2 regions of the Cupriavidus sp. CER-90 genome follow, and region 2 is predicted to be linked to the other one. Evidence: predicted binding sites of a transcription regulator. Region 2 holds the regulator's gene; the other holds the start of a gene.
What was found. Region 2 encodes FliA, which starts transcription of late flagellar genes. Its sites were predicted from a motif close to CTAAAGTTTNNNNNNNNNNNGCCGNTA; they were not measured.
Positions count from the first base shown of each region.

Region 1: the regulator FliA is predicted to act here: its motif matches at 2,385-2,411, upstream of fliD (flagellar filament capping protein FliD).

Region 1 covers NZ_JBYGYM010000001.1:1,674,216-1,679,461, reverse strand. Annotated here, with positions in the region: gene AC24R4_RS07520 (T6SS effector phospholipase Tle3 domain-containing protein) at 1-577, opposite strand, end outside; gene fliD (flagellar filament capping protein FliD) at 852-2,309, opposite strand; gene AC24R4_RS07510 (YkgJ family cysteine cluster protein) at 2,496-3,410, opposite strand; gene AC24R4_RS07505 (MetQ/NlpA family ABC transporter substrate-binding protein) at 3,404-4,195, opposite strand; gene AC24R4_RS07500 (formylglycine-generating enzyme family protein) at 4,188-5,213, opposite strand; gene AC24R4_RS07495 (arylsulfatase) at 5,221-5,246, opposite strand, start outside.
Region 2 covers NZ_JBYGYM010000001.1:1,226,059-1,231,304, reverse strand. Annotated here, with positions in the region: gene flhF (flagellar biosynthesis GTPase FlhF) at 1-1,318, shown strand, start outside; gene AC24R4_RS05575 (MinD/ParA family ATP-binding protein) at 1,331-2,140, shown strand; gene AC24R4_RS05570 (RNA polymerase sigma factor FliA) at 2,251-2,967, shown strand; gene AC24R4_RS05565 (flagellar protein FlhE) at 2,967-3,425, shown strand; gene paoA (aldehyde dehydrogenase iron-sulfur subunit PaoA) at 3,714-4,370, shown strand; gene AC24R4_RS05555 (FAD binding domain-containing protein) at 4,367-5,246, shown strand, end outside.

The DNA of each region.
Region 1 (5,246 bases), 450 kb from region 2:
TCCACATTTGCTGGAGGCTGTTCGTACCGTTCTGAAACGCACCGCCGCCCCAGAACCATGGTCCGCGATCGGCTTTCTTTCGTTTCCAGAAGTCAGCGCCAGCGATATTGCGTAGTGGAATCTTGAAGCGGCCCGGGCTTTCGTCGGGCTCTCGATAGCCCCAGTAGAAGCGGATGACGGGGGAGTAGCCGGGGTTGTCGGCATTGATCCTGCGCGCATGTTTTTTTCCGGCTAGTCCGACATCCGTATCGACATATTCATTTGGCTTCAACTTGTAGGCGCTGTCGTGCAGGCCTAGCCGGTCGTTCAACCCCTCACACAACGCCCGCTCGGCCTTGTCATACCACTCCCCCTCCGAATTCACCCCGTGCACGAAAATGATGATCCCAGGCAAATGCGGCGGCACACGGGCCTCGGCCCTCACCTGGTAGCTGGCAGGGGTCAGAAAGGATTCCCAGTACGGTCTGCCGAATGCGTCGCGTTGCATCGGCACGACGCGCGTGGAGGTACTTGGCCTGGGCTCCCCGGGGGTTTCATCGTTCCGGCCGGCGTCGTCCGGCCTGGTTGCTTGCGTCATTTCAGCCATTGCGGTTAGCGAATCCCGGCCTCCATGTCACCGTGCCCGATGCCCGACGCCACGGAAGCTGCGGCTCGCAAACTAGCGGCTTTTCAGGCGGAAGAAGTCGCTGTCTCGCCGTTTCCTAACGCATCACAATCAACGTGCTTTTACTTATGCAGATTCGGAGAACGATGATTTACGCAACACCCCTTCATCGTTCCGCACAGGCAAAACAAAAAGGGCGACAGCCGAAGCCATCGCCCTTCCACCCCAAGCGCGCGCCTGAAGCGTTTTACTTCTTCGCGTTCGTCAACGCCTGGAACTGCTGCGTCAGGTAGTTCTTGGTGTTGTTCATCTGGGCCACCGCCAGGTCCAGCGCGGTGAACTGCTTGCGGTAGCGTTCGATCTTTGCGTCGATGCGGACGCTCAGGTCCTCGTAACGCTTCTCGAGGTCCTTCATGCTGCGTTCGATGCCGGTGGTGACCGCGCCGATCGGGCCGCTTTCGCCGGTCATCTTGTCCACCGCATCGGACAGCCGGCGGGCGAAGCCGCCCGTGGTGCCGTCGCCCGCGAACAGCTGCGTCACGGTGGGCAGGTTGTCCTTCAGCGCGGCGTCCAGCTTCTTGCTGTCGATCGCCATCGTGCCGTCCTTCTGCATCGACACGCCGATGGCGGCCAGCATGGTCGGGGCCTTGTCCGGCATGCCTGCCTCGGGCGTGTTCAGCACGGCGCGGATGGTCGTCTGGATGCCGCGGATCGACGTATCGCCGTTCAGCGCGCCCTTGGTCATCGCCTTGGTGTCGAACGCGGTCAGCGACTTGATCGAAGACTGGATGTTGTTGTAGGCGGTGACCATCGCCTGGATGGAATTCTTGATGCTGTCGGTGTCCTGCGTCAGCGACAGCGACGTCGTGCCGGTCTTCTTGAGCGTCATGGTCACGCCCTGCGCGGCATCCACCACGGTGTTGCTGGTGCTGGTGATGGCAATGCCATTGACCGTCAGCGCCGCGTTGGTGGCGCGCAGCGTTTCCTTCATCGCGTTCGATCCCGGCGTGGTCGGGTCGTAGCCCGCCACCCCCTGCAGTTCGGGCGACGAGCCCGTGATGCGCATGCTCATCGTCTCGCCGGTCTTGTCCGACGTCAGGATCAGGCGGTACGGCGTGGCGCTGCCATCGTTGATGATGCTGGCCTTGACGCCGATGCCGGCCTTGTTGATGGCATCGCGGATGTCCTGCAGCGACCCCTTGCCCGGGTCGATCGTGACCGTGCGGGGGTTAGGTACGGCCGCGGTGGCCGCATTGGGAGTGAACCCGGGGTTCACGTAGGTGCCGCTGGCTTCGTCCCAGCCCGTGGTGGTGCCGAACTCGAACGTCAGCGTGCCGGAACCGATCTGCACGTCCTGCTTGGCGTACCCGGTGCCGGCCAGCGACTGGGCCTGCGCCAGCCGCGTCACATTGACGCTGAGGTCGCTGGGTACGGCGTTGGCGGCGGTCGTCACCGTCATGATGTCGGCATTGCCCACCGCCGACTTGACCGCGCCGAAGGTGTCCCGGTTCATCAGCGCCTTGGCCGTGGCCTGGAAGCTGGTCAGCATGCTCTTGACCGTGCCATAGGCGGTCAGGCGGGTCTGGTAGGCCGTGTGCTGGTTGTCCAGGGCCGTCAGCGGCGCGCGCTCGGCGGTGGACAGCTTGTCCAGCAATGTGGACAGCTCGAGGTTGGCCCCAACCCCGAGGGAGGAAATCGATGCCATGGTTGTGTGCCCTTCTTCTTGTTCGTTTCTTTGTCACTCAGGCTCTGCGTCACCTGAATGTCCTGACATCCACGTTTACGTCGACCGAAAGTGGATCTTTAGCCTTTTTGATACAGAAACGATACAAAGACGATACGAAGCGGGGCTAAACCTGGTGCATGAGCCTTATGCTGCACAAACAAGGCATTACGTCAGACGTCGGCACAGGGCGGACAAGGCCGCATCGGATTGACGCAGCTGGGCTGTCATCGGTTTGTCATCGATGCGGCGCCGGGCCAGCGCGGCATCGACCAATGCTGCGATCAGCCGGCGCTGGGCCGCGATGTAATCGAGGCAGCGGGCCCGGGCTTCCGGGCCGCCATCGGCGAGCACGGCCAGTACGGGCACCAGCGGCAGCGTGCGGTAGCCGGCAAACGGAATCGATGCGATGCCACGCGCCGGGCCCAGCAGTTCAGGCATCAGCAGGCGGCATACGGCATCGCCCCAGGCGACCTTGTCCCGTGCCTCGTCGTCGCGACGCCGGGCCAGTGCTGCGGCGTAGCCGGGCTCCGCAACCTCGCCCGCCCGCACGAGCGGGATGACATCCGCCGGCAACGATCCCGACGACAGGACGGATACACAGTCGGCGCCGATATCGTGTTCGCCGCCGCGTCGCTTGGCCGCCAGCGACACGGCCTGCAGCCGGTCCGGCACCCAGGCGTCGAGCGGCACCATCGCGCAGGTGGACGGGCGGGACGCGTGGATGGTGCAGCGGCCGTCGTCGGCCAGTGCGGGACAGCGTCCGCGCGACGGATAGTCGATGGCCTGCGTGGCGATCATCAGCACGTCGCCATTCGGCAACGGATGGCCCTGCCGCCGCGCCAGCGCGGCAAACGCCGCCACGTCGTCGGCAGTCACTTCCACGAGGTGCCCGTCCACCCTGTGCCGCGTGCCGGCCAGTGGCGGCCGCACGCGCCGCAACGACAGGGCGCCGACAAAGCGGTCGGCGTGACGGAACAACTCGTCCATGCTCATCAGCGGCGGCGAATTGCAGCACTTGCCGCACGCCGTGCAATGAAAGCCGACGGCGACCGGATCCCCGCCGCGCTCGCCGTCTACCATGGCCGACGCACCGAATCGTTGAAGCGCGTCAGGATGAAAGACTTCACCGCCGGGGAATGCAGCGCGCCGACCGTCTGCGCCACCCAGTCCGCCCGGCAGTCCGCCGCCCGTACCGCCAGCGCATTCGCCCACGGCACACGGGCATCCTCGATACCGAGCGCGTCGCGCGCCGGCGCCAGTCCCGCGGCATCGGCGGCCGCGTAAGGCAGCGCCACCAGCGCGTTGCGGCGCAAGGCGGCAGCCAGCCGTTGCGACGGCAGACGTTCGAAGCGCAGCTTGCGCGGATTGTCGATGATGTCGCCAATTTGAGGGCGCAGACCGGCCTCGCCATCGATGCGGATCAGCCCGTGGTTCTGCAACAGCAGCAGCGCGCGCCCCTGCCCGGCGCCGTCCGCGGGGATGGCAATGACGGCACCCACGGGCACCTCCCGCAGCGCCGCGATCTTCTGCGCGTACAAACCCATCGGATAGGTCACCGTATGGGCCACCGTGCAGACCGATGCATCGCCCGCCAGTGCCTGGGCATCCTCCGCAATCGAGGCGTCGATGCGGCGCGCGCGCAGCGCACGGCGCACTTCGGCGGCGTCGGCGAAGGACACCGCCTGCAATGGCACCGCGCCACCCGCGTTCGCGGCCGCCGCCACAAGCTCGCGGTCGGCCTGGCTGGCGACCCCGATGCGCACGACAGGCCGCGCGTTGACGGGCACGTCAGCCTGCGTCCCGCCCCACACCGGCGATTGCAGTGCCCAGGCACAGCCCAATCCCAGCAACAGCGCCTTAACCATCGCGAAGCACCGTCCGGAAGCCGATATGCGACGTCGGCAGGTCGCGCTCGGCCGGTTCGCGCGCCGACGCCCGGTAGCGCACGCAGAAATCCGGCGCGCACAGGAACGAGCCGCCCTTGATGACCGCCATGCGTGTGTCACGCGGCTGGCCGGACCGGCCCGACAGCGCCGCCACGAACGCGGTATCGCCGTTGGCGTGCGACTGGCGCGGTCCGGTGTACGGGTCGGCGGTCCATTCCCACGCGTTGGCGATCATGTCGTACAGGCCGAAGGCATTCGCCGTGAAGCAGCCCACCGGCGCCAGGCCGTCGAAGCCGTCGCGGGCACTGTTCAGCACCGGGAACACGCCTTGCCAGTAGTTGGCCGTGGGCGTGCCGTCCGCGTTGGCCGGCGCGGTTTCCAGCGCCGCGCCACGCTGGCCGGCCTTGGCCGCGTACTCCCATTCGTCCTCGGTCGGCAGGTCGTGGCCAAGCCACTGCGCGTAAGCGCGCGCGTCGGCCTGCGTCACCAGCGTGACCGGCTGATTGTCCTTGCCGTCGATGGTCGACGCCGGGCCGGACGGATGCCGCCAGTCGGCGCCGCGCACCATCGACCACCAGGCATAGGGCCGTTGCTGCAGTTCATCGCCGGTCGGCTTGTGGAACACCACGGCCTCGCCGGCGCGCTCCGCGTCGGTGCGATACCCGGTGGCCTGCACGAAGGCGGCAAATTGCGCATTGGTGACTTCGGTACGGTCGATCCAGAAGCTGCCCACGCGCGTCTTGCCGGCAGGCCGTTCATCGGGATAGCCGAGCGTGGTGCCCGGCACGAATTCGCCGCCGCGCACGTGCGCCATGCCTGCCTTGCCCTGCTTGCGCCAGTCATCGGGCAAGCCTGTATAGGCAGCGCACTGGCGCGGCGTGCCGAGCGCCGCCGCGCCATGGAGCGGCACGGCGCGTACCGCCAGCGTTGCCGCCAGCCCCACCCCAAAGGCGGCGCCGGCGATCTTCGCCAGTTTGCGGATTCCAGGCAGTGCCACGGCCGCCTCAGTAGATCATGCCGGGAACCTTCG
Region 2 (5,246 bases):
CGCGGACGTGGCGCGCCGCCAGGCGGGCAGCGCCGAAGCCGCCGCGCCGGTCAAGGCCGAACGTAGTGGCGCGGACGACATGCTGCGCTCGCTGACCGACAGCGCCAACGCGGTGGGGGTGTGCGTCGACGAACTTAACGCGGCCCAGTACGGCTTCGACGTGGCCCGCCAGCTCTGGCAGCATCGCTCGGCCGGTGTGTCGGCGCTGCGCCCGATGGTGCAGCAAGTGCGCCTGGCCATGTGCCGCGACGCCAGCCGTGCGTGCGATCGCTATGTGCTGGCCGTCACGCAGAGCGTGGCGCAGACCGTGCAGGGCCGCCGCGCGCCGCAGATGATGCAGCACACGCTGTGGCTGGCCGACCGTGACGGCATGCCGCTGGCCAGCACCGTAGTGCCGGCGGGCCGCGCCCGTCAGTCGCTGGCCGAAGCCGAGGCCGATGCCGAAGCTGCCACCGTGCGGGCCACGCTGGCCGCCGCCCGGACCGTGGTCAACCTGAATACGTCACTGCCGAGCCCGGCCACGCTGGCCCGCTGGCAGCAGCTGGGCGAACGCTGGATCGCCGGCACGCGCAAGACCACGCGGGTGATCGCAGAGGGCCTGGCCAACAAGCTCGACACCGTTGCCGACACGCTGACGTTCCATGCCGTGGGCGATGTGACCTGCCGCGACCGCGCCGCCGCGCACTGGCTGGCGCACTGCCCGGTCCGCATTCCCGAAGGCCAGGTGCGCACCGCCGCGCGTGGCCGTGGCAACGCCGCCGAGGCCGGCATCGAGGCCTGCCTGGTGGTGTCGCGCATGATCGACCACGAAACCGGCGACACACTGGCCGTCGAATATGTGCTGTGCGATCCCGCGCTGGCCGGCGATGCCGCGCAAGTCGCACGCTGGTCGCACTGGACGGTTGCCGCCGAAGAACAGTTCCGCACGCTGCGCCACGCCATCGAGCACTTCGCGCAGGAAGGCGATGCCGACGCGTCGCTGTGCGCCGGCATGGTGGCGGTGCAGCTGGGCCTGACCGCGCTGCGCCTGCAACACACGCCCACGGCGACGGCACCGGCATTTCTGTCCCGCCTGGCCGGCCGGGCTTCGGCACGCGTCAATGCGCCGGTGCCGGGTGCCGTGCTCAACGAAGGCATGGGCCGCTTGCTGGCACTGCTCGACGTGCTTGAAAACTATCCGGGTCGCGGCATGGCGGCGCCTGTACCGCCGATGGCCGACGCGCCGGAGCCGGCCGCGTCGGCCATGCACGCCATGGCAGCCATGGACGCGCTGGATCCCATCGACGCCACGCCGCAGCTTGCGGCCGCCGGGGAGTAAGCATTGAACACGATGGCCACCGATCAGGCCGAAAGCCTGCGCCGCCTGCTGGCACCGCGCGTGACGCGGCGAATCGCCGTGGTAGGGGCGGAACAGGGCGTCGGCACCACCACGGTGGCGCTGGGCCTGGCCAATGCGCTGTCGATGCAGGGCGAGCGCGTGCTGCTGGCGGACGAAGACATGTACGGCGCCCGGGCGATGCGGCTTGCCGGCGCCGCGCCGGCGGCCACGCTGGCCGATGTGCTCGAGGGCCGGGCGCCGCTGGCCGCCGCGGCCGGCACGCGCGGGGCCAGCGGCATTGCCGTGCTGCAGGCGGGCGCGATGACCGTTCGTCCCGACGAGCGCGGGCTGGCGGCGCGACTGACTGACGTGCGCTCGATGCTGATCGACACGCGCCGCGACATCACCGGCGCACTGTCGCCACTGGCGGGCATGGCCCACAACTTCGTGATCGTCATGCGCCCCGAGGCCACGTCGATCACTGCCGCCTATGCCTGCATCAAGCGGCTGCATCACGAATACGCATGCCGTCAATTCCAGCTGGTCGTCAATCTGGCGGCCGCCGAGGGGACGGTCACGGCGCTCGCGCGCAACCTGGCCCGCACGGCGAGCCAGTACCTGGGCGTGGAGGCCAGCCTGGCAGGGTACCTGCCGATGGACCCGCTGGTGGCGCGTGCGCTCCAGCTTGGGCGGTGCGTGGTGGAGGCGTATCCCGCCGCTGCGGCCACCGGTGCATTGCGGCACATCGCCAGCGGTATCGGCGCATGGCCGTTGCGCCACGAAGCATCGCCGCTGGGAATGGCCTCGGCCGTTGCCGCATGAACGCGAAGAACAAGAAGTCTCGACAAGACCGGAAACTCAGCCTGCCAGCCGCCGATTTTCAGCCTCTCCGGCGCTGGCACAAACAGTAAGCATTTAACGAGAGTTCCACCATGTATACGATTCAGGGAAAGCTCGAGCAGGCCGACGTGGTCAAGTCACACGCGCCACTGGTGCGGCGCATCGCGCTGCAGCTGGCGGCCAAGCTGCCCGCCAGCGTACAGATCGACGACCTGATACAGGCCGGCATGATCGGCCTTCTCGACGCCGCCAAACGGTATGAAGACAACCATGGCGCCCGGTTCGAGACCTACGCAAGCCAGCGCATTCGCGGCGCCATGCTCGACGAGGTGCGTGCCAACGACTGGCAATCGCGCAGCCTGCGTCAGTTCACGCGCAAGATCGAGCGCACGCAGCGCCAGCTGGAACAGAAGCTTGGCCGCACGCCGATCGATTCCGAGGTGGCCAAGGAACTGGAGATGCCGCTCGAGGAATACCAGGAGCTGCTGAACGAGGTCTATGGCTGCCAGCTGCTGCACTATGAAGACTTCGAACGCTCGGGCGAGGAGGACTTCCTCGATCGCCACCTGGGCGTCACCGACGACGGCAATCCGCTGACCGTGCTGATGGAATCGGGCATGCGCGAGGCGCTGATCCGCGCCATCGACAAACTGCCCGAGCGCGAAAAGCTGGTGCTGTCGCTGTGCTACGACCAGGAACTGAACCTGCGCGAAATCGGCGCGGTGCTGGAAGTGACCGAATCGCGCGTGTGCCAGATCCGCAGCCAGGCCATCGGACGCCTGCGCACCCAGTTGCGCGGGATGCTGTGATGCGGCGCGCCCTGGTCCTGGCGGTGGTGTGCGCGATGGGCCCGGCGGCGGCCCACGCGCAGACCTATGCGCCGGTCTTTACGAAGGCCACCTATGAACTGACCGGCTCGCGCTTTGCGTGGACGGCATCGTCAGTGGGGCCGCAGATCACGAACAAGGGCCAGCGTGCGCTGTCTTCGCCCGTGGTGCCGTTGGCCACGATGCCGCAGGCCATGGGCCGCATTACTTCGGTGCGCTGGCGCTACAGCTTCACGCGCACCCCGCCCGTCGACCTGCAGGCATACCTGTGCAATGCCGACCGTTGCGTGCTGCTGGCGGGCGCCGAGGGCAAGACCGACGCCTTCGTCGGCGACGATGCCACCAAGGGCTTTGTCTTTGCCTATCGCGTACCGGGCCAGGGCGGACTCACGCCAATGCTCCAGGGCCGCAGCAACGAGGTGACCGTCAGCTACCGCTGAGCGCCACGGCCTGTCCCGGGCCCGCAGATCCACGCCGATACTTCCGGCGAATCCCCTGCAATCTCCCCTCGCCGCTGTCCCCGCGCGGCCGGTGGCACGCTTCCTGCGCCTTTCCGCCCAAGCAACGTGCGGCAAGCGCTACATTCGTCCCCTGCGCGGTATTCCCGTGCATATCCCTGGCGGCATTGTGTCTGCCATGCCCGCTGGCGCCATGTAATTCCTACGTGCAAGTCTCGCCACGTTGCCGTCCTCTGTCCGTCATCTGTCAGCCAGAAAGGATCCAACGACATGGAAGATTTCAGCGACATCAAGCTTTCGCGGCGGGAATTCGTGATGGCAGGCGCGGCGTCGGTGAGCGCCGCCGCCTTGCCTGCCGGTGCCGCCACCGCCACCGCGCCGCCATCGCGGGTCAGCCCCGGCGCCCTCAAGCCGGTGGCTTCGAACGTATCATTTGTCGTCAACGGGCAACCGCGCTCGCTGACGCTGGACACGCGCACCACGCTGCTCGACGCGCTGCGCGAGCATCTGCGCCTGTCCGGCACCAAGAAGGGCTGCGACCACGGCCAGTGCGGCGCCTGCACCGTGATCGTCGACGGCCGGCGCCTCAATTCCTGCCTGACCCTCGCCGTCATGCACGAGGGTGCCAGAATCACCACCGTGGAAGGACTCGGCACGCCGAACAACATGCATCCGATGCAGGTGGCCTTCGTCAAGCATGACGGCTACCAGTGCGGCTATTGCACGCCGGGCCAGATCTGTTCGGCCGTTGCCGTGCTCGACGAGGTGCGCGCCGGCATCCCGAGCCACGTCACGCCCGACCTGAACACGCGGCCGCAACTGTCGCCCGGCGAGATCCGTGAGCGGATGAGCGGCAATATCTGCCGCTGCGGCGCGTACTCGAATATCCTCGACGCCATCACCGAGGTCGCGGGGAGCCAGACATGAACCCGTTCACCTACGAGCGCGCGGCCACGCCCGCGGACGCGGCGGCGGCTGCCATGAAGACACCCGGTGCCCGCTTTATCGCCGGTGGCACCAACCTGCTCGACCTGATGAAGCTTGGCATCGAATCGCCAACCCATCTGATCGACGTGAACGGCCTTGCGCTGGACAAGATAGAGCCATCGCAGCAAGGCGGCCTGCGTATCGGCGCGCTGGTGCGCAATACCGACCTGGCCGCCGATCCGCGCGTGCGGCGCAATTACGGCGTCCTGTCGCGCGCGCTGCTGGCGGGCGCGTCGGGCCAGTTGCGCAATCGCGCCACCACGGCGGGCAACCTGCTGCAGCGCACGCGCTGTCCCTATTTCTACGACACGGCCCAGCCGTGCAACAAGCGCCAGCCGGGCAGCGGCTGCGCGGCGATTGGCGGATTCAGCCGTCAGCTGGCCGTGATCGGCGGTAGCAACGCGTGCATCGCCACGCATCCCAGCGATATGGCAGTGGCCATGCGCGTGCTCGATGCCAGCGTGGAGACGGTACGCCCCGGCGGGCAGCAGCGCGTGATCCCGATCGCCGATTTCCATCGTCTGCCGGGCAATACGCCGCACATCGAAACGGCGCTGGAACCGGGCGAACTGATTACCGCGGTGACACTGCCGCCGCCGGTGGGCGGCGCGCAGTTGTATCGCAAGGTGCGCGACCGGGCCTCGTACGCGTTCGCGCTGGTCTCGGTGGCCGCCATCCTGCAGCCGGACGGCACCGGGCGCGTGGCGCTCGGCGGCGTGGCCCACAAGCCGTGGCGCACGGATGCCGCCGATGCGGAATTGCCGCACGGGCCCACGGCCGTGACGCAGCGGCTGCTGGACGGTGCGTCGCCGCAGC